Regions from separate parts of the Lysinibacillus sp. FSL M8-0134 genome, predicted to be linked through region 3. Evidence: riboswitches for the same ligand, from Rfam matches in the RefSeq annotation. Region 3 holds a riboswitch; each other region holds the start of a gene.
The links. A riboswitch is a leader RNA that binds a small molecule or an ion and turns the genes downstream of it on or off. The one in region 3 is predicted to bind S-adenosylmethionine.

Region 1: linked by a shared signal. The riboswitch ahead of MKY49_RS21230 (cyclase family protein) and the one ahead of metK (methionine adenosyltransferase) in region 3 are both predicted to bind S-adenosylmethionine.
Region 2: linked by a shared signal. The riboswitch ahead of MKY49_RS07885 (YezD family protein) and the one ahead of metK (methionine adenosyltransferase) in region 3 are both predicted to bind S-adenosylmethionine.
Region 4: linked by a shared signal. The riboswitch ahead of MKY49_RS17790 (methionine ABC transporter ATP-binding protein) and the one ahead of metK (methionine adenosyltransferase) in region 3 are both predicted to bind S-adenosylmethionine.

The regions. Positions count from the first base shown of each region.
Region 1 covers NZ_JBBPAJ010000002.1:269,995-275,883, reverse strand. Annotated here, with positions in the region: gene MKY49_RS21240 (Cof-type HAD-IIB family hydrolase) at 1-421, shown strand, start outside; gene MKY49_RS21235 (DedA family protein) at 516-1,112, shown strand; gene MKY49_RS21230 (cyclase family protein) at 1,142-1,879, opposite strand; SAM riboswitch class I at 1,963-2,070, opposite strand; gene MKY49_RS21225 (hypothetical protein) at 2,165-2,563, opposite strand; gene MKY49_RS21220 (MFS transporter) at 2,756-3,940, opposite strand; gene MKY49_RS21215 (winged helix-turn-helix transcriptional regulator) at 4,050-4,433, shown strand; gene MKY49_RS21210 (aldo/keto reductase) at 4,488-5,333, opposite strand; gene MKY49_RS21205 (VOC family protein) at 5,690-5,889, shown strand, end outside.
Region 2 covers NZ_JBBPAJ010000001.1:1,601,524-1,607,412, forward strand. Annotated here, with positions in the region: gene MKY49_RS07865 (LysR family transcriptional regulator) at 1-637, shown strand, start outside; gene MKY49_RS07870 (phosphopantothenoylcysteine decarboxylase domain-containing protein) at 706-1,380, shown strand; gene MKY49_RS07875 (TetR/AcrR family transcriptional regulator) at 1,486-2,079, shown strand; gene MKY49_RS07880 (DUF418 domain-containing protein) at 2,072-3,166, shown strand; SAM riboswitch class I at 3,337-3,433, shown strand; gene MKY49_RS07885 (YezD family protein) at 3,503-3,658, shown strand; gene MKY49_RS07890 (flavin reductase family protein) at 3,749-4,234, opposite strand; gene MKY49_RS07895 (VOC family protein) at 4,392-5,177, shown strand; gene MKY49_RS07900 (cold-shock protein) at 5,589-5,789, opposite strand.
Region 3 covers NZ_JBBPAJ010000001.1:3,338,452-3,344,340, reverse strand. Annotated here, with positions in the region: gene MKY49_RS16930 (alpha/beta hydrolase family protein) at 1-629, shown strand, start outside; gene pckA (phosphoenolpyruvate carboxykinase (ATP)) at 1,292-2,878, opposite strand; SAM riboswitch class I at 3,268-3,386, shown strand; gene metK (methionine adenosyltransferase) at 3,644-4,840, shown strand; gene MKY49_RS16915 (gamma carbonic anhydrase) at 5,019-5,531, opposite strand; gene MKY49_RS16910 (alpha/beta hydrolase) at 5,666-5,889, shown strand, end outside.
Region 4 covers NZ_JBBPAJ010000001.1:3,487,034-3,492,922, reverse strand. Annotated here, with positions in the region: gene MKY49_RS17810 (arsenate reductase family protein) at 37-393, shown strand; gene gcvH (glycine cleavage system protein GcvH) at 609-989, shown strand; gene MKY49_RS17800 (hypothetical protein) at 1,081-1,422, shown strand; gene MKY49_RS17795 (thioredoxin family protein) at 1,438-1,749, shown strand; SAM riboswitch class I at 1,806-1,909, shown strand; gene MKY49_RS17790 (methionine ABC transporter ATP-binding protein) at 1,993-3,021, shown strand; gene MKY49_RS17785 (methionine ABC transporter permease) at 3,011-3,679, shown strand; gene MKY49_RS17780 (MetQ/NlpA family ABC transporter substrate-binding protein) at 3,750-4,601, shown strand; gene MKY49_RS17775 (response regulator) at 4,904-5,776, shown strand; gene MKY49_RS17770 (HEAT repeat domain-containing protein) at 5,773-5,889, shown strand, end outside.

The sequences.
Region 1 (5,889 bases), on a different contig from region 3:
TTTACATGCTATGCAGGAAACATTGTCTTTGGGAGATTTTCCGGTTATAAATGAAAAAATTACGAATGAGGAAGTTTTTCTCATGTGTCTATATACAGATGAACAGGGAGAAAAAAGATATGTTAGTCAATTTCCGAATATATTATGGCAGCGATGGCATCCTTATATTGTGAATGTACTACAGCAGGATGTTTCCAAGTCAATAGCTGTTCAAGCAGTACTAGATTATTTTAACATTGATTCTAAAAATGCCATTGCTTTTGGAGATGGGGATAATGATATGGATATGCTGGAGCTGGTAGGATTAGGAATTGCTATGGGAAATGGCAGCTTAGCTTTGAAAAACGTTGCTGATTTTGTTACAAAGAAATCTACCGAGGGCGGTATTGACTTTGCTTTGCGTCAGCTTCAAATAATTTAAAACAATCTTCAAGTTGCTTCTTCTGTTTTCCGCAGTTTGATTATAATGAAACCTGTATATTTTATAGTTAAAAAATTTTTAGGTGGGATAGTTTATGGCACATCACGTGCAATCTCTAATTGAACATTACGGGTATTTTGGCATTATCGTAATCCTAATTGGAGGTATAGTTGGATTGCCACTTCCTGATGAAGTTTTCTTAACATATGTAGGTTATAGTGTTTATAGGGAAAGCCTTGAACATATCCCTGCATTAGTAAGTGCCATGATTGGCGCAGTTGGAGGTATTACTTTAAGCTACTATATTGGTTATCGATTTGGCTTACCATTACTACAAAAGTATGGGCCAAAAATTCATATAACTGAACAAAAAATTGATTTTACGAAAAAAATGTTTGCCAAAATTGGACCTATCTTATTGTTAATAGGCTATTTTATCCCTGGTGTCCGCCACATAACAGCGTATATTGCGGCTATTAATAATTATCCATATAAAAAGTTTGCGTTCTTTGCCTATACAGGAGCATTTATCTGGACATTCACATTTATAACGTTAGGGAAAATGCTTGGAGAGAAATGGCGGTTTGTTGGTTACTACTTATCCCATTATAGTATGTATCTCATCCTATTATTTGTTCTATTAATGTTCGTCGTTTACTTTATATTCAAAAAAAGAAATGTACAAAAATAAAAGTCGGTATCTCTATACCGACTTTTAAGTTATGGCAAAATAGCAAAGGAGCGAACAGGGAATCCAGATGCTTTTTCTGGTTTAGGTACAATATTAAAAATAATTGCACCTGTTGCAGGTAGCTTGTCTAAATTAGTCATTAACTCAATTTGATAAGTGTCTTGTTCGAGCACAAAGTATTCACCATCTAGTTTGCCATTTTTACGAAAATCAGCTGCTGAATCAGTATCGAATGTTTCGTGACCAATCGCACTAACTTTACGTTCCGTCAGTAAAAATTGTAAAGCCTCTAAGCCCCAACCTGGAATATGGTTATACCCTTCCGCATCTTTATTGCTGAATGCTTCCTTATCTGGCCAACGTTTACTCCAATCGGTACGTAGCGCTACAAAGGTACCTGCCTCAATTTTTCCGTGCTGTGCTTCAAACTCAAGTATATCTTGAACACTTAAAGAAAAATCATGATTGCTAGCAGCTTCTTCGGACTTATCAATGACAACAAGGGGAAGAACAAGCTCTTTTAAATCGAGCTCTTCAAGGTACCGTGTGTCTCGCACAAAATGAATGGGTGGGTCGATATGCGTACCATATTGACCAGGGAAAGTGAACTGTTGTGCAAAGAACCCATCATCGTGAGAGAATAATGTTTCAAATTTTGCATCTTCGAACATGAAAAAATGGGGTGAGTTAGGGCCGAATGTATGTGTTAAATCGACCCATTGTTTAGATTTTAATAATTGTAATGCTTGTAATAATTCATTAGGCATCGTTTTCCCTGCTTTCTTAAAATAGTAGTAAAAAAAGAGCCCCCTATAGAAGAGGACTCCTGAATAAACAACGGTAGTTCATCTTCTCATCTTCAAGGCTTTGGAATTAGGCCAATTGGAATTAGCACCATACTGTTGAGCTGGTTGCTGAGACTTCATCGGGCCAATCCCTCCGTCTCTCTTGATAAGAAAAATATAAGAATTTTCAGAAATAATAATACAAACACTTTATCATAGTTTTCTATAGTTTACAAGTTCAATAGGGATACAAGGTTAGGGTTTTTTTCACCAATTTAAATTCAATATGACACCACAACAGCCATTATCAATTAGACGTATTCTAAAACTATCAGGTGTATAGTTCGTTTCGAATTTCATCGTAATACCTGTGGATGAAATTAATTTCTCCACTTCTGCTTTATTTGAAAGTTGTGCTGCATTCATTAAATCATGGGCAAATTGCTGGGAGCTTTCAATTTTATCCGTCAGTAATTGGGCTTGCTGCATAATTGCCTTTATCCGTGTAACCGATGATTTTAATTTATGTGTATCAACAGGTGGAAAGGGATTGTTGGTCGGCATTGCAAGATGTTGGGGAAAGGATCTTACAGCAAGGTGGTTGGCAATTGGTGGCGCTGAGTAATGATAGGGATGAACGAAATACGGATAAGGATTGTAATACAATGGAATTCCTCCTATCCTATAGCTGATATCTTATCTTATGTATTCAAGCGAATTTAGGTGTAACTCCATTCTTGTCTTACTTATAACACAAAAAGGAAGCCACAGGGAGCTTCCTTTTTATCAATATTGTATATATACCGATGTTAAATTACCAAAATATCAAGTAAATGCTAGATAAACGGACTAACAATATTATTGTTTTTTATTATCGAAAAGCAACCATAATAATGTAACAATCGCTGCTAGCATAACCATTAGGAATCCATAAAGAGGCGTATGTGCTAATGATTGATGGCGAATAATAAAACCTCCAATATAGGATCCTAAAAATATACCAATGTTAAAAGCAGAAATGTTTAATGCTGAAGCCATAGAAATAGCTGACGGCACATATTTTTCAGACAGTAGAACAGCATATAACTGTAATCCTGGGACATTCATGAACATAAATAATCCCATTGTCAGTACCATGACTAAACCGATAATCGGTGATTCAAGAGTGAAGCCAATACCAAGTAACGCTAAGGCAAGTCCAACAAAAATTATAAAGATGGAACGTAGCGGATTTTGGTTAGCAAAATGGCCTCCTAATGTATTACCAATAGCAACGCAAATACCATAGACAACTAATATAATTACTACTGCATGTGGGGAATAGCCCATATATTGCTCTAAAATAGGTGAAACATACGTATAGACTACAAAGGCCCCACCATATCCAATAGCTGTAATGAAAAGGATTAATAACATGCGAATATTGCCTAATACTTTGCCAATATCACGTAAAGAAATAGGATTACCTTTTGATAATTGGTTAGGTACTAGTAAAGCATTACTAATTAAACCGATAATGCCTATAATGACGATAAAAATGAACGACATACGCCAGTCTGTTACTTGTCCAATAAATGTACCAAGTGGAACACCGGTCACAGTAGCTAGCGTTAAGCCTGTAAACATAAAGGCAATCGCGCTTGCTCGTTTATTTGGTTCAACTACATCAGCTGCTATAACAGAGGCGATCGACATAAACACACCATGAGCTAATGCTGAAATAATACGACCTATTATCAGTATAGAAAAAATTGGTGCGATAGCTGCAGTTAAATTCCCCGCTATAAAAATGGTCATAACAAGCAATAAAACTGTTTTTCGACTAAGACGAGATGTTAAGGCTGTTAATAATGGAGCACCAACAGTGACACCTAGTGCGTATATAGAAACGGTTAAACCGGCAGTGCTTAAAGATATACCAAAATCATCTGTAATTAATGGTAAAAGTCCAACACTGATAAATTCAGTGGACCCTATACCAAATGCACTGATTGCAAGTGCTAGCAATGTCAATTTTGCATTTGGCTTTTTTGATTGTGACATTTTACTAATATCTCCTTTGATTTTTTTTAGTATGTGTAGTAATATTCATGCATGCCTAAAAGTTGTGTAGAGTACTTTTAGTTACTTTTGAATATTACGGGGGTTTACAATGCAAAAAATTTATAATATAGGTGTTGAAGCTACGCTTGAAGTTATTGGTGGTAAATGGAAACCGGTCATTCTTTGCCATTTGAACCACCATGGTGAAATTCGAACAAATGAATTTCGACGATTGATTCCAGGCATTTCCCAAAAAATGCTTACAAGTCAATTAAGAGAGTTAGAGCAAGCTGGTTTAATCCATCGCAAGGTCTTCAATCAAGTACCGCCTAAAGTGGAATATTCATTGACTTCCTATGGACAAGGGATGGAGCCTATTTTGAATATGCTTTGCACTTGGGGCGAAAAGCATGTTGAATTACTAAAGGATAAAGGTGAAGATGTTCTGTTAAAACAACGCGATGAAGATATCGCTATGCAGCAAACATCATAATGAGGGAGAAAGAGACTGTCACATACAAGACAGTCTCTTTCCTCTTTTTAATGCTTATAGAGCAAAGTCAAATTCATCTGGATTTGGACCAACACGTTGTTCACGATTCATCTCATTGATTAATGCCATTTCTTCGTCTGTTAAAGTAAAGTCAAAGATATCAGCGTTTTGCATCATACGCTCTCTACGTACTGATTTTGGAATTGTAATCACTCCATTTTGTACATCCCAGCGTAAAATAACTTGAGCATTTGATTTTCCGTATTTTGTTGCAATTTTTGAAATCGTTTCATCTTCAAGAAGACCACCTTGCATTAAAGGTGCCCATGCTTCAAGTTGAATTTGGTGCTTGTCACAGAATGAACGAAGCTCCACTTGTTGTAAGCGTGGGTGGAATTCCACTTGGTTCAAAACAGGTTTAATACGAGCAAATGATAATAAGTTTTCCAAGTGTGCCACAGTAAAGTTACATACACCGATTGCTTTGATCTTGCCTTGTTCATATAGGTCTTCAAGTGCTTTCCACGATTCAGCATATTTATCTTTACCAGGCCAATGAATTAAATAAAGATCTAAATAATCTAATCCTAATTTTTTTAGGCTCTCTTCATATGCTGCAATTGTTTCATCATAGCTTAAGCCATCGTTCCATACTTTTGATGTAATAAATAAATCTTCACGACGTAAGCCAGTTGATGCTAGAGCTTGTTTAATACCTTCTCCTACACCTGCTTCATTTCCATAAATAGCAGCAGTATCGATGCTTCGATAGCCAACCTCGATCGCATTTTTAACCATTTCTGCAGTAGCGTCATTTTCTACTTGAAAAACGCCTAAACCCATACCAGGCATTTGTAGGCCGTTATTTAATGTGATTGTATCTTGTAAATGAGTAATCATTATTATTCCTCCAATTGTGTGTTTGCTTGATTGCTTTTTCATTATGATGCCCCACAAGAAGAAAAAAAAGTACGTACATTTTTGTTTCATAGAAACGTCGAGGTAACTTTTGTGTGATGCCAATGGTTAGAGAGATAAAAGTTTTTTAATAGTACTTTTTGCAATTTAAAATTACAGGTGAAATCAGGAGGATATAAAGAAATGAAGGGTAATCCATAGTGAAATCCAAAAAAATGAATAGATTATGATTATCTCTGTGCTGATGCAACCAAATGACTTTCTTCACGAATTAAAAGGAAAAATTTGTTGGATAGAGAATTTAAATAGTAATACTACTTTAAAAAGGGGATTGGAAAATGAATCGTTTAAACTTAATCACATTAGGCGTTAAAAATATGGTGGAGTCACTTACCTTTTACCGAGAGGGACTTGGCTTTGAAGTAGTAGTGTATGGAGAAGAAACAAATCCAGATGTAATGTTCTTTAATAATGGGGGAACTAAAATATCACTATTTCCAATTGAACGTCTTGTAAACGATATCAATGAAGCAAACCC
Region 2 (5,889 bases), 1.7 Mb from region 3:
GCATATTCTCGGCGTTACACGAGGTAAGGTACGTATTGGTGTTATTTCAAGTATTTCTTCGAATTGGATGCCTGAAATTATTCAGATTATGGATCATCAATTTCCTGGGATACAAGTGGAGTTACGTGAAGGGGATTATTACGAAATTGAACAATGGCTTCTAAGTGGTGAAGTCGAGGCAGGATTCCTGAATGGGCAAAAGTCGGAACAGTATCAATTTATGGAATTACAGCAAGACCCTTTATTATGTATTGTTTCTCATAAAAGTCCATTATTTCATAAGACAGAAATTGATATTGTGGACCTAGAGGATATGCCTTTTATCATGACTTCTTACAAAGGGACAAATGATGTAAAAGTGCTGTTAGAACAATATCATGTAAAGCCCAATATACGCTTTGAGCTTTCTGAGGAAGTAGGAATTCTATCTATGATTTCACACCATTTAGGGATTAGTATTTTACCCCAGTTGGTCATTCAAAATTTACCGCCAACATTGAAAGCGATTCCATTAAAGCAAGGTGGCTACCGAACGATTGGTATTGCCATGAAACACCATGCTTCACCCGTGACAAAGAAATTTGCTGAAATATTAAGTGCATGGTTAAAAGAGCAAAACAGCTCCCTTCCATCGTAGCTATTGAAGCAAATCGTACCATTACGTTAAAATAGTATTTGTATATATTTTAGAAACTAGGTGAGTGTATGGGGACATTACTAGGCAAAACCGTACTCATTACAAGTGGGGGAACACTTGAAAAATGGGATCGTGTACGAGGGCACACGAATTTATCGAAGGGGACAATGGGCTGTTATTTAGCAGAGGCAGCACTGGCTGCTGGTGCGACTGTCATATACATGCATGGTTACTTTGCCCAGCTCCCAGAAAACGAAGATAAAATGACATTGGTTAAATTTGAAGGCATTGAGGATTTAGGAGAAAAAGTTCGTCATGCTGTCCAACAACAACAAGTCGATATCGTCATTATGGCTGCTGCTGGCTCCGATTGGGTCATAGACAAAGTGTATGATCAATCAGGGAATTTAATGGAGGAAGCGGGCAAAATGCCTTCTGACGAACCACCGATTATTCATTTTAAAAAGGCACCAAAAGTTTTAGGTCAAATCAAAGGCTGGCAACCAAATGTAACGTTAGTAGGCTTTAAGCTGGAAGCGACGAATGATGAGGAATTTTTGCTTGCTCGTGCAAAACTACGCATGGAAACAGCCAATGCACAATTTATGGTAGCTAACAGCTCACAATCTTTATATGGTGGGGACGAGCCTCATTGGATTGTGCCTGCTGAAGGGCAGCCGATCAAGGTGATGGGTAAGCAACAGACAGCTCAAGCTCTAATGGACTGTTTACAGGGGGATTAAAAGGAGAACTGTGGAGAGGGTTTACTTCTGCACAGTTTTTTTGTTGTGAAAAATTGGATCTTCGTATATTATTTACTTAACGGTCGGTAAAAAAAGGAGGCCCTTATGGGAAATAGAGAACAAACCTTTCAAAAAATTTTAGAAGTTGCCTATGTGATGTTTGCAGAAAAAGGATTTGAGAAAACGAGCTTAGCTATGATTGCAGCAGAGGTCGGCATATCAAAACCAGCTATTTATTACTATTTTCAATCAAAGGATCAATTAATTTCTTTTTTGTTTGAGGAACTTTATAAAGAAATTCAATATGATATCGTTGTTGATTACAAGGAGCTATCTCCAAGCAATTTCATTGAGAAATTACTGAAGATTGGCTATAAGTCAATTGATGAACAGGACAAAGATCCTTATTTTAATAAAATATTTAGTCAGTATTTGTTATTAGCCGCTCGCGACGACCACTACATGCAACAGTTATTAGAGCTTCAATCAGATTATTTAGCAAGATTTTATGATATTTTACAATACGCAGTGCAACTAGAGGTGCTAGATGAAAATGCCAACATAGAAGCGAAAGCCCACATGTTAGCCATGCTCTATGATAATATTGGCAATTTTATGTTAACTGGTAGTCAATTGAACTATAAGGCTATTTGGAGGGAGGCAGTACATAGCGTCATTCAAGGGGGAAAAGATGAATAAGCAACTTGGTCATCGTCGTATTGAGGGCTTAGATTTTGCAAGAGCATTAGCAATGTTAGGTATGTTTATTGTAAACTTTGGCGTTATTTCAGGTTCAACTGCCAATGGTTCACAATGGCTCATTCAATTGCAAAGTCTTTTTGAGGGGCGCGCCTCTGCACTATTTGTCATTCTAGCAGGAATAGGGACTGCGCTGATGACGCGGAAAGCAAGGGAAGCAAAGGACCCAATTCTTATTCGCCAAAGTAAGTTAACTTTATGGAAGCGAGCTCTTTTTTTGTTTGTTGTTGGGATGGTTTTATATGTGGTCGGATGGACGGGAGATATTTTACATTATTACGGTGTTTATATGTTTCTTGCAGCTTTGTTGATAGCAACTTCAAAGAAAACCATGCTTTTTACAATTAGTGCGGTGATAATCGTTTCCCAATGGCTACAAATCCAATTCAATTATCTAGTTGGGTGGCATCCAAAATATATTTTATTAGAGTATATAGATTTTTGGACGGTAGAAGGTTTTATGAGAAATTTACTGTTTAATGGCTACCATCCCGTTTTTCCATGGATATCTTTTTTTCTCATTGGGATGATTGTAGGTACCTTAGATTTAACCAATAGGGCATTAAGAAAGAAATTAGTTACGGTAGGTATCTTGTTAGGAGTGATTATAGAAATTTTTTCAAAGGTGATTATTCACTTCTCGACAAAATATTTCTTAGATCATGATAGTGCGTTGTATTTATTTGATACAGGACCGATTCCACCAAATATAATGTATGTTCTATCAAATTCGGCTTCGGCTATTGTGATAATAGTAGGTTGTATGTATTTTGTAGAAACTTTCAAAAATAAAGTAATAGAAGCAATCATTAAAACGGGTCAATTGTCCTTAACACACTATGTTGGCCATGTCTTTATTGGCATCACTGTGTTAGAAGTTTTCGATTTATCGAATAATCTAACAGTCGTTTTTTCAATGCTCTATGCATGTTGTTATTTTTTAGGCTGTGTGTTTTTTTCGATATGGTGGAGGACTATCCATCAACGAGGTCCACTTGAACTCATTTTGAGAAAATGGTCCAATTAAAAAGTTTGAGAGTAGTCATCTATTTACTACTGATTTGGCATAAAATACATTTATATCGACTCATACAAATGTAGAAGATTGATATTACAAAGTATTCAGCTAGGTTTTCTAATATTTTATATTGACATTCGTATAGTAGAATTATAGAATTATTGTCAAGAAACGCAGTACTCTTATCAAGAGAGGTGGAGGGACTTGGCCCAACGAAGCCTCGGCAACCGAAAAGTTAGGTGCCAAATCCAACAGATGGTATCTGAGAGATAGGAGGGGCTATCAATCAGTTTGATGCGTTGGCCTCTTTTGTACAACAAGAATGAAAAAGAAGGGGTGTATCGTATGGCTCAATCAGTAAAGGTAGATGATAAAAAATTAGAGGCAATTGCCAAGGCAATTCAAAATCTTGAATTTGGTGAAGTGCATATTACGATCCAAGATGGTGTTATTGTGCAAATTAATAGGCTTGAAAAACAGAGATTTCCGCAGAAAAAATAACATTGATTTCAGTTGAACGATGTCAAAAGGCCACCAATAAGCATGAAGGATTTCCTTTGCTTACAAGTGGCCCTTTTTTTGTCTAAAAAATTAACTATAAAAGCTTTTTGGTATTTGCCCAATATGACGGCGATGGTATAGTAACGGTTCTTTTTGCCCGTTTGTAATGTCTTGCACATGCCCAATAAAAATGGTATGGTCGCCAGCATCTATTTGCTGAAACGTTTTACATTGTAAAATAGCTGCTGTATCATGTAAAATCGGTAGACCTAAAGATGAAGTGGACCACTGTGCCTGTGCAAAACGATCAGGGATTTTACTGGCAAATAGTGTACATAAATGTTCTTGGTCGCTTGCTAAAATATTGACCGCGAAATGAGAAGCATTCGTAAAATAAGAATGAAGCTGAGAATTTTTATCGAGTGACCACAAAATAAGGAGCGGGTCGATTGAAACAGATGCAAAGGAATTGACGGTTAAGCCTATAGGTTTTGTTTCATGACTTGTTGTGACAACTGTAACGCCTGTAGGGTAATTACCTAATGCCAATTTAAAAGCAGCTACTTGATCTGTCATTCAAATATCACCTCTTTATTAATATAAATTAGTTCACGGAGTAAGTAGGTAAAATGAACTTTTTTTTCATATCCTACTAGTAACTCCTTTTCTTGAGTAAATTTTAAACCAATTAAACATACAGGTAAAGGTAATGGGGAAAGAAAGGGGAATTGCCATGACTTTATATTTTGATCACCTGGTTCACCAAGTGGAATCACCAGAAAATATAAAGGTTTTCTTCAATAAACGAAATGTCCACACAGTGAATGGTGGGCAGCACACGATGTGGGGGACTTATAATACGTTAAGCTACTTTGGCTTAAGCTATATTGAACAAATTGCTATCTATGATCGTGATTTATTTGAGCAGGCAGCACAATACCCATATTCCTTACATTATACGTTTAAACGTGATCAAGAGCGCCAAGGATTTTCACGAATTGCCTTGCGTACCCAAAAAATTGAGGAAGAGGGTCAACGCTTACGAGCATTAGGTTATGATGTATATGGGCCGGATGCTTGCAGTCGAACAAGACCTGATGGCACTATTGTGAAGTGGAAGCTTCTCCATTTTGGCAAACCAGATCTTCTCATTGATTTTCCATTTTTAATTGAATGGGCAGAGGAAGATGAGGAACGTCTGTCACAATTAGTGACAAGCGGTGCTATTGATACAAAACAAGCGATTACAATGGAATCAATCCAATTGTATGTCAAGGATTTACAGAGAACAGTTCGTTTATGGCAGGAGGTATTGCAGCTACCAGAGCCTGTGCAACATGAGCAGTTCATCTCGTTACAGCTCCCGAATATGCGATTGGATTTTTATGAGGAAGAGGTTGCAGTAGCTATGACACTTGGTCATATAAAAGAAGGGCCATTTGGTGTGACATTAAAAGATCCTCATCGAACAAAGGAAACATTAGTATGTCCTGGCGCTTTTTATTGGATTAATCGATAATTACAAGATCCACTTCATATGCTGAAGTGGATTCAGACTGTAGACAAACTCGATGAATTTTGAGTTTGCCTACAGTCTTTTTTCTTTTACAATGAAATAAAGCTAAGCTATTGATTTCCACAATGGACGGACGCTTTCCGCGGGTGAGGTCGAGCTGCTTCCCTCGCTTCGCTCAGTCCAGGATCTCGACTTTTCCGCTTTTCCCGCAGGAGTGCCGCCCTTCGTTCCGCAGTTTTCTTAGAGCTTTTTTGAAATTATTTCAAGTGTAATTCCCTTTTGTCATGCTATATGCTTCACATACTTAGTATCAAATTTGCAAAGGGCCACCATTGGTAATAAAAAAAGCGGATGAAGGAATATTTCATTCCTGCTCCGCTGTCCATTTGGAACTAAGCTAATAGTCCATTACCGTTATAATTTCACAACATTTGATGCTTGAGGTCCACGATTACCCTCTACCACATCAAATGATACCTTTTGACCTTCTTCAAGTGTACGGAAGCCTTCCTCCTGGATGCCCGTAAAATGTACAAATACATCTTCTCCATCATCACATTCAATAAAGCCATAACCCTTTTCATTATTGAACCACTTTACGATCCCCTGTTGCATAAGCATTCGCCTCCAATGCGCTTGAATGTAAAATAAAGTTAAATAAGTTGTGCTCTCATTGAGAAAATGTGAAAAAATTGCATTTTCTCTTAGAACATAC
Region 3 (5,889 bases):
TTTTATATTTAAGAGGGGGCATGCAAAGCATTGGAATGGTAAGACCATCACGTATTGCTCAATTTGCAGCTCAGGGCTTTATTGTGTTTGCTCCATACTATCGTGGAAATCGTGGTGGAGAAGGTCGTGACGAATTTGCAGGTGCAGACCGTTACGATGCAGTCTATGCTGTAGATGTTCTCAAACAATTTTGCAATGATAATATACATGTTTTTGGTTTTTCCCGTGGGGGAATTATGGCTCTTTGGACAGCTATTTTAAGAAAGGATATCACCTCTGTCGTCACATGGGCAGGTGTTTCTGATGCAACAGCTACTTATTGGGAGCGAACAGATATGCGAAGAATGATGAAACGGGTGATTGGAGGAACACCGAATCGTGTACCTGAAGCTTATGATGCACGAACACCGCTTTTCGAAGTTGAGCAAATAACAGCTCCAGTATTAATTATCCATGGCTATCGGGATGAAAATGTTGATATCGAACATGCTAGACAATTGGCCTTTTTCTTAGACGAGGCTAATAAAACATACGAAACATGGTATGACCCTAACTATGCCCATCAATACCCACCTGCTAAAAATCGAGAAACCGTCCGCGCTCTTTGCCAATGGATGAAACAACAATAATTGAAACAAAGAAAATTGAAGTATGTAATTTGAGAGAACAAAACAATCAATGGAATGTGGTGAAAGGTGAATATGCTATTCGTTTCAGATACGAATTATCTTTTAGCCAAAGGTTTCATAGATTACTCATTTATTAATGTGTGACTATTCTTCTCCCGACATTTACCAATAATAGCCCATCCTTTCTATTAGTAAGGATGGGCTATTTTGTTCGCCTAGAAAAAAAGGACATGGAAAAAACACCTTTGCAGTATGGTTGATTGGAGTGGAGCCAGCGTAACTCCTTGGGGATTAGCGTCACAGATAAGACCCTGGAGCGAACGAAGTGAGTGAAGCGGCTTATCGGACGCCCCCAGGAAAGGACGCTGGCGGAACGGAAATCTACCCCTTGCTTTGCCAACATGAACAAGAAGAAGGTTTCTTGTTTTTTCTTACCTTTATTCGGGTACAGATATTCTATAACAGGTAATGAAAGAAAAAAGGAGTCAATAAAACGAAATTCACCACGATTACTTTTATCAGGTTATGCCTTTTTCCAAGATAACACTACTAATCATACAATTGTAGTTAACTTAAAAATAATCATACGTAACTCCCTATACTACCATTCAGAATAAAGAAAAAGAGAACGAGTGACTCGTTCCCTTTGTTCTGTATCTAGTTTATTTTAATGGGCCACCAAGTGTAATGATAGCTTCAGAAACGTTTGTGAATTTCTTGAAGTTTTCATTGAATAGACCTGCAAGTTCAGCCGCTTTTTCATCATAAGCAGCTTTATCTGCCCAAGCTTCACGAGGGTTTAACACTTCAGAAGGTACACCTTCAACTGCTGTTGGAATGTGTAAACCAAAGACAGCATCTTGTGTTGTTTCTACATTTGTTAATTTGCCATCGATTGCTGCACGTACCATTGTGCGTGTGTAAGAAAGCTTCATACGGCTACCTGTACCATATTCGCCACCAGTCCAACCAGTGTTTACTAGGAATACTTGTGCGCCGTGCTCGTCAATCTTTTGACCTAACATTTCTGCATACACTGTTGCAGGAAGTGGAAGGAATGGAGAACCGAAGCAAGTAGAGAATACTGGTTCTGGTTCTGTTACACCACGTTCAGTTCCAGCAAGTTTAGAAGTGAAACCGCTTAGGAAGTGGTACATTGCTTGCTCTTTTGTTAATTTACTGATTGGAGGTAATACGCCAAACGCATCAGCTGTTAAGAAGATGATAGTTTTTGGATGACCTGCAACAGATGGATCAACAATATTTTCGATGTATTGGATTGGATAAGCAACACGTGTGTTTTCTGTTAATGAACCATCATCATAATCACAAATACGAGTTTCTGGGTCAACAGCTACGTTTTCTAAAACAGAACCGAAGCGGATTGCATTGTAGATTTCTGGTTCTTTTTCAGCAGAAAGGTTGATTGTTTTTGCATAGCAACCACCCTCAATGTTGAACACTCCATTATCAGACCAGCCATGTTCATCGTCACCGATAAGCTTACGATCTGGGTCAGCAGATAAAGTCGTTTTACCAGTACCAGATAGACCGAAGAATAATGCCACATCGCCAGCTTCACCAACGTTTGCTGAACAGTGCATTGAAAGGATTCCTTGTTGTGGTAATAAGTAGTTCATGATACCGAAAATAGATTTTTTCATTTCACCAGCATACTCAGTACCACCAATTAAAATAATTTTCTTTTCAAGTGATACAATGATGAATGTTTCAGAAGATGTACCATCAACTGCAGGATCTGCTTTAAAGTTAGGAGCAGAGATAACTGTGAAGTCTGCAACATGAGAAGCTAATTCTTCTTTAGTTGGACGGATAAATAATTGATGAGCAAAAAGATTGTGCCAAGCGTATTCATTAATCACTTGAATGCTTAATTGAGAATCTTTGTCAGCACCTGCAAAGCCTTTGAATACGAATAACTCGTCACGTTCTTTTAAATATTTTATTACTTTTACATATAGGTTATCGAACACTTCAGAAGAAATAGGTTGGTTGACTTTACCCCAGTCAATTTGATCTTTTGTGCTTTCTTCTTCTACCGTATATTTATCTTTAGGTGAACGACCAGTGTATTTGCCAGTTTCTGCACGAACTGCGCCATCTACTGTTAACATTGCTTCACCACGAGATGTAGCTTTTTCTGCTAATTGTGGTACTGAAAGTTGAACATTAATGTTACCGCCGTTTAATAATTCCTTCAGTTCGTTTGCAATTTCTACTGAATTCATCGATTAAATACCATCCTTTTTTATAGTATTCCCTTGATTTAGAGGGATTTTTTCTTAATTTCAAAAATAGTATAACACAATTGCTTAAATAATCTATACTAATTAAGAAATTATTTTAGAGTTTTTATCACTTTTCAATAAACTGACAAAAAATAATGTTTTTCGAGTAGAATCCAATCAATCCTACTGTAATTAGGCATAAAAATTGAGCCACACATATGTTACCACAAGATGCTAGGTATGTTGTAGGGATTAATTTGCTTCTATTTACATCATCATCCAAGTATGAAAAGTTTTTGTTTAATCAGTTCCTTCCTTTCTATACAGTAATACATTAGAAAATATTTGACAACGTTCGACCTTTTCAGTAACATACAATTGAACGGATACTCTTATCCCGAGCTGGTGGAGGGTCAGGCCCTGTGAAACCCGGCAACCTGCATGAATCATTTCACGACATGCGTTGGTGCCAACCTGATGCAAGGGAACATCCCTTGAACGATAAGAGTGAAAGGTTACGAAGTCATTATTCCTTTCCTCATGTAAAGTAACGTGAGTAAAGGATTTTTTTATTGTTTAAAATGAATGTAAAGGTAAGTATATGTAGTTCTTTCCTTATTATAATGACGGATCTTTCGAAATCCTCGTGTTAAAAGCAGCAGTAACGGCTTGAGAGTTCAATCCTTAGGAGCGGACTTGACATGGGTAATGAGTACCGTATTCATACACAACTACTTTTCGTAAAAGTAATAGGAGGAAAACCAAATGACAAACCGTCGACTGTTTACATCAGAGAGTGTAACAGAAGGACATCCAGATAAAATTTGTGACCAAATCTCGGATGCCATTTTAGATGCTATTTTAGCAGAAGATCCAAATGCACGTGTAGCGTGTGAAACTACTGTAACAACAGGATTAGTATTAGTAGCAGGAGAAATTACAACTTCTACTTATGTAGATATTAAAGGTATCGTTCGTGATACTGTAGCCGAAATAGGCTATACACGCGGTAAATATGGCTTTGATGCTGAAAACTTAGCCGTGCTTGTGGCTATTGGTGAACAATCACCGGATATTGCACAAGGTGTTGACCAAGCATTAGAAGCGCGTGAAGGCTCAATGACAGATGCTGATATTGAAGCTATTGGTGCTGGTGACCAAGGTCTAATGTTTGGTTACGCATGTAATGAAACACCAGAGTTAATGCCACTACCAATTAGTTTAGCACACAAATTAGCACGTCGTTTAACAGAAGTACGTAAATCAGGAGAATTAGCGTATTTACGTCCTGATGGTAAAACTCAAGTAACGATTGAATATGATGACAATAATGTACCAGTACGTGTGGATACTATTGTTATTTCAACACAGCATGATGAAGAGGCAACACTGGATCAAATTCAAGCAGATTTAAAAGAATTTGTTATTGGACCTGTTGTGCCAAGTGAATTATTAGATGCTAACACGAAATATTTCATCAACCCAACTGGCCGTTTTGTAATCGGTGGACCAAAAGGAGATGCTGGGTTAACAGGACGTAAAATCATTGTTGATACATACGGTGGTTACGCGCGTCATGGTGGTGGAGCATTCTCAGGTAAGGATGCGACAAAGGTAGACCGTTCAGCAGCTTATGCAGCACGTTATGTAGCGAAAAATATTGTAGCAGCTGGATTAGCAGACCGCGCTGAGGTACAACTTGCCTATGCGATTGGTGTTGCACAACCTGTTTCCATTGCTGTCGATACATTTGGTACAGGCAGAGTGAAAGAAAGTGAAATCGTAGAATGGGTTCGTGAACTATTTGATCTACGCCCAGCAGGTATAATTAAAATGCTGGATCTACGCCGTCCGATCTATAAACAAACTGCAGCATATGGTCATTTTGGCCGCACTGACTTAAATGTGCCATGGGAACAAATCGATAAAGCTGATGCACTTCGAGAAAAAGCACATCTGTAAACTATTGAACTAAAGTAATGAAGTCGTTAGAACGTTATTCTAGTGTACTAATATGCAAGGGGGCAATGTTGCCCCTTTTATTTTTTCAAAAAAACCTCGCACTGGCTCGTGAACAAGAAATGGTCACGGCCACGCGAGGGATTTTTTTCGTTAGTATTGAATTTTTGTGTATGATTGGTTACTTCTGAAGGGATTTATAATATTGACCTTTTTCTACGTATTCACGTACGATACGTTCCATATCCTCTTTGTCTTCAGCATTTAATTCACGGACAACTTTGGCTGGGCGACCTAATGCTAAACTATTCGGAGGAATGACCTTACCTGGAGGTACGAGGCTTCCTGCTCCAATAAATGCACCCTCTCCAATTTCTGCACCGTCTAATATAATGGAGCCCATACCAATTAAAGCATTTTTGCGAATTGTACAACTATGTAAAGTGACTTGGTGTCCGACTGTAACCTCATCTTCAATAATAAGTGGATATTTTGGGCTTTGATGTAAGCAACAAAGATCTTGGATGCTAACACGTTTACCAATAATTGTTGGTGAGACATCCCCACGAATGACTGTATTAAACCAAATTGTTGTTTCAGCACCAATTGTTACATCGCCCGTAACGGTTGCATAATCAGCAATGAAAACAGACGGATCGATCTTTGGCGTTTTATCTTTGAATGGATAAATCATGAAAATCGCCTCTTTTCTTTCTATAATGTAGTATTATCGTATCAAATACGCAACTTTATGGAAATATAAAATTAAAATGTGGCATTTATTTCGATATAATCAAAGTGTAATTATTTTTTAGGAGGACTATGTGAATGTGGAAATGGGAAGCTGATGGACAAGCAAAGGCTGTGATTGCTATTCTTCATGGTGCTTATGAAAATCACCGTTGGTATGCATGGCTTATAGAGAAATTAAGAATGGAAGGCTTCCACATAGTCATGGGGGATTTACCTAATCATGGTATTAATGCAAGGTTTGCTCGTGTCCATGATGAGGACTTCAAATTGTACAATAAGTATACAAGAAATCTAATTGA
Region 4 (5,889 bases), 150 kb from region 3:
GTATACTACAGAAAAAGACAGTAGAGGAGCATATTAATGACTATTCAATTTATTCATTACCCTAAATGTACAACATGTAAAAAAGCGCAAAAGTGGTTAAATGATCATGAAGTTTCCTATGAAGAGGTACACATTGTAGAGCAACCACCTACAAAGGAAGAAATAACAGCTTTATGGCAGGCAAGTGGAATACCTTTAAAGAAGTTTTTTAATACATCTGGTATGAAATATCGTGAGCTTGGTTTAAAGGACAAGCTGGCTGATATGACGGAAGAGGAACAGCTTGAGCTACTTGCCTCTGATGGTATGTTAATTAAACGACCTATCGTGACTGATGGAAAAAAAGTAACGTTAGGGTTTAAAGAAGCTGATTTTGAGCAAACTTGGAAATAGCCGTCTTGATCGTGATAAAGGACTTACCTCTATTTGGAAGTGTAAGGCATGATCTGAATGAAAATAATGTCTCCGATGGATGTTTCTAATTTTTGAAGCGAACTCGAAAAAATATGCTTTCAATTACCTAGAGGTGTAATTGAATCTTGTTTTTATAGGAGAAGTATGGCACACTGAAAGTGAATATATTACATATTTATGGAGGGGTTTATTGCATGAGCACACCTAAAGACTTACGATACTCTGAAGAACATGAATGGGTAAAAGTAGAAGATGGAAAAGTACGTATTGGTATTACTCACTTCGCACAATCTGAATTAGGAGATATCGTTTTCGTTGAGCTTCCACAGGTTGGCGACGAAATCAAAACAGATGATCCATTCGGTAGCGTAGAATCAGTTAAAACTGTTTCTGAATTATATGCACCAATCTCAGGTACTGTAGTTGAAGTCAATGCAGATTTAGAAGATAGCCCAGAATTCGTTAATGAATCACCATATGAAAAAGCATGGATGATCGTTGTTGAGCCTGCTGATGCATCTGAAGTTGAAAAACTTATGACAGCAGAGCAATACGAAGAAATGATCGCTGAATAAGACAAGCTATAATCGAAAAACGTCGGAAACTACCGGCGTTTTTTGTTATATAATGACTTATAAGTGGGGATGTCTAATTGGAGGTGGCGTAATGTTCGAGGGAAAATGCTTGATCGTAGAAGGACGCTCAGATAAGCTACAAATTGAGCCTATTTTAAATGAGAATGTTACAATACTTTGTACGAATGGTACAATTGGTGTGCATCAATTAGAAGAGCTACTCGATCCTTATGAGGGCTGTGAGCTTTTCACTTTTTTTGATGCAGATACGTCTGGCGATAAGCTACGTGCATTAATGGACAGACATTATCCAGAGGCTGAGCATTTACGTACAATGCCAACATATAAGGAAGTAGAGACAACACCAAGAAAAGTGTTAGCGATGATTTTATTGCGTGCTCATTTCTCAATCCATAATGAATATATTTTGTAAGGTTGCGTGAAATCAATGGAAGAATGGTCAAAAGAGCAGTGGGAAGCGGCTATACAGTCGGGTGAAAAAGCTGCATTTTATTTATATACACCGATGTGTGGAACATGTGCGGTGGCATCAAAAATGCTGTCAGTTATTGAACAATTGCTGCCACAGCTTCAAATCGGCAAAGCAAATATCAACTTTCTAGAGCAGATTGCTTATGAGCATCAAATTGAAAGTGTCCCATGTTTACTTGTTACTGATGGCGGGAAAGTGACAGATAAAATTTATGCTTTTCAATCTGTACCTTTTTTGTACGAATTGTTAAAAAAATCAATTGACTGAACATTACTAGCGTGGTAAAGTATCAAATATATTACTAAAACATTAAATATATCGAACTCTTATGAAGAGCGGCGGAGGGAAGTGCCCTATGAAGCCCGGCAACCATCACCATGTGAAAAGGTGCCAAATCACCCAAAGATTTTTCTTTGAAAGATGAGAGAACGGTTTAACGTATCATACGTGACCCCTTCTACTTGTCTATGAGTGAAGGGGTTTTTTTATATAAGAAAAGGAGTATTCGCTATGATTCAGCTTCAAAATATTACGAAGAAATACAAAACAGCAAATGGCGAATTAACGGCAGTCAAAGACGTCAACCTTACTATAAATAAAGGTGAAATCTTTGGCATCATCGGCTATAGTGGTGCCGGTAAAAGTACCATGATTCGTTTATTAAATGGATTAGAGAAACCGACAACAGGAACGGTAACAGTAAACAATCTAGAATTTTCATCCATTAAAGGGCAAAAGTTAAGAGCTGCTAGACAAAAGGTAAGTATGATCTTCCAGCATTTCAATTTACTTTGGTCTAGAACAGTTGCTGAAAACATCGCTTTCCCTCTGGAAATTGCAGGTGTTCCAAAAGCTCAACGAGAAGCCCGTGTGAAGGAGTTAATCTCACTTGTAGGTTTAGAAGGACGTGATAAGGCATACCCATCACAACTTTCAGGTGGTCAAAAGCAGCGAGTTGGGATTGCACGAGCATTAGCTAATAATCCAGAAGTTTTACTATGTGATGAGGCGACATCTGCACTGGATCCTGAAACGACAGATGCTATTCTTGACTTACTAGTTGATATCAATGAACGTTTAGGGTTAACGATCGTATTGATTACCCATGAAATGCACGTTATCCGTAAAATATGTCATCGTGTAGCCGTAATGGAGGCTGGTGAAATTGTAGAGCGTGGTGAGGTGTTGCAAGTTTTCCAAGCACCACAAGCAGCTATTACTAAGAAATTTGTAGCCCAGATTACCGACACAAAAGAAACAAAGGATACAGTGGAACAGATCAAAGCAAACTACCCAACTGGTCAACTTGTCAAGCTGATCTTTGTTGGTGAAAAAACGGAACAGCCCGTCATTTCACATCTTGTTAAAAAATTCGATGTGGAAGTAAGCATTGTTCATGGCAATATTTCGCAAACGAAAAATGGAGCATACGGTACACTTATTGTGCAAATTGATGGTTCTAAGGAAAATGTGGCTGATGCCCTACATTATTTAAATACAGTCGAAGTTCAAACGGAGGTGATCGCAAATGCTAACTAATCTCTTTCCGAACGTAGACTGGGAAAATATGTGGCAAGCTACGTATGAAACATTGTATATGACAGCTATTTCAACAGTTGTCACATTTATTCTTGGATTGGTTATTGGTATCTTGCTATTTTTAACAAGTCCTAATCAGTTATGGGCTAATAAAATTGTTAACTTTTTAACGGGGTCACTCGTTAATATATTCCGTTCCATTCCATTTATCGTATTAATTATTTTATTAATTCCATTTACGAAGTTTTTACTTGGGACAATTCGCGGAGCAAATGCGGCTTTACCAGCCTTAATTATTGGTGCAGCTCCATTTTACGCTCGTATGGTTTTAATTGCATTACGCGAAATTGATAAAGGTGTCATTGAAGCAGCTCGTTCAATGGGGGCTAAAACGTCCACAATTATTTGGAAAGTCCTAATCCCTGAATCATTACCAGCTCTGATTTCTGGTATTACCGTAACGGCTGTAGCACTTGTTGGTTACACTGCGATGGCAGGGATTATCGGTGCAGGTGGTCTTGGAAACTTAGCTTTCCTAGATGGCTTCCAACGAAATCGCCAAGATGTGACATTAATGGCAACTATTTTGATCTTAGTAGTTGTATTTATCATTCAATGGATTGGTGATGTCATTACCGATAAAATCGATAAACGCTAGAAAGACATTAGAGGTTATTCCGGTTCTTACCGCTAACATATTTCAAACAAAGTAAAAGGGAGTGTCATAAATGAAGAAATTATTGGCAGGATTATTTTTATCAATACTTGTCCTAGCTTTAGCAGCTTGTGGTACTGATAAAAAAGAAGATGCTAATTCAGCATCAGATGATCAATCAGATAGCAAAGAAAACGTAACATTAAAAGTAGGTGCTTCTAACACACCACATGCTGTTATTTTAGAAAAGGCAAAACCGATTTTAGCAAAAGAAGGTATTGATCTTGAGATTGAACCATATACAGATTATGTTTTACCAAACCAAGATTTAGAGTCAGAAGAAATTGATGCAAACTATTTCCAACATATTCCTTACTTAGAGTTACAAATTAAAGACAATGGCTATGATTTCGTTAATGCAGGTGGCGTTCATATTGAACCAATCGGTATTTACTCTAAAAAATATAAATCATTAGAGGACCTTCCTGAAGGAGCAACAATTTTACTTTCTAATTCAGTATCCGACCATGGTCGTATGCTATCATTATTAGAAGCAAAAGGCTTAATTAAACTAAAAGAGGGTATTGATAAAACAGCAGCTGAATTAAAGGATATTGAAGAAAATCCTAAAAACTTTAAATTCGATGCGAATACTGCACCAGAAATGCTTGTACAAATGTATGAAAATGACGAAGGTGATGCAGTATTAATCAACTCTAACTTTGCTATTGATAACGGCTTAAACCCAATCGAAGACGCTATTTCTCTTGAAGACAAAGAATCTCCATATGTAAACATCATTGCTGTACGTAAAGGTGATGAAACAAAACCAGAAATTAAAAAATTATTAGAAGTATTAACTTCGAAAGAAATCCAAGACTTCATCTTAGAAGAATGGAAAGGTGCAGTAGTGCCGGTAAAATAAGAATTGAAAATTCTTCAAAAGGGTACATAAGTTTAATGACTTATGTACCCTTTTGTGTTATTGAAAAAAGAGAATGTCACTTGAAAAAAGCGAGGCGGTTGCTTTTCATCTCGGTCATTGGGAAGCCCACCTTTCCTAAGAAAGGGTACAGATGATTAATTATCCTCAACTATGTACTTTTTATGACGTATAGGTATGTTCAGATATTGTCTAGTTATATTTTTTACTATAATACTGTTGTTAATTTATTAAATAAATGATAGAAAATAATAATATAGAAAAACAAATAGGGAGTGATTCTAATGAATGATATAAAATTCGCCCATGATATCATGCAAGAACATGAAGTAGAACGCTACTTTGAAATATGGCGGGAAAGTGTTATTAGATCACGCCTTACAATAACAGCAGTCTTTTTAAAAAGAGCTAATTCTACACAACCAAATGAAACCACGAATGATCAAGTTACCTCATTTTTACAATCGAAAATACGTAAGACAGATTTGCTTTTTCAATTATCCGATGGAAATCATTGGGGTATCTTTTTTTTACAAAGTAGTGATGTAGAAGCTAAAGCATTTTTAAAACGAATTTTTGCCATCCTAAAAGCAGAACGGAAGTTTCAACATATTGCATTAAAGGCCTCTATAACAGAAATAAGAAATAATAACGTTATCTTTGAAGAGTTGTTAAATAAAAATAAACAAATGCTATCAGAGGATGAGCAATTAACTTGGAGTATAGCAGAAGTAAAAGATTATAGTGAGCAACCAACAGAATTAGTGAAAGTTAGTATTATTGAACAGAACGCTATTTTTAGACAAGTATTAGAGTCAACGCTTAACCAAATAGATATCCCTCATTTTACTCTGGATGTAAAGGCTTATGAGGATGGTTATAGCTTTTTACAATCAGATGATTATAAATCAGGGCATATGCATCTAATTCTTATGAATGATATTTTACCTCTAAAAAATGGCTTAGAAATATTGCATATCTTACGACATATGCCAAATGAAAAGAAATTTATTATTTATATGATGTCAGAACGCAATTCTGAAGGGGCAGCGCTTAATGCTTATGAAGGCGGTGTTGATGAATATATTGTCAAACCATTTAATTTACGTTTGCTCGAAGCCAAAATTAAAAGAACTTTTGCGAGGTTTTGGCTATGATCAAGCTGACTATTTCTACGCTTTTCGCAATAATTTCCTTCTTACTAGTTGTGCTCTTTATCTTTTTACTGTATTTACTTGTTCAGCGACAGCGTGAAAGCTATTTTGAAAAA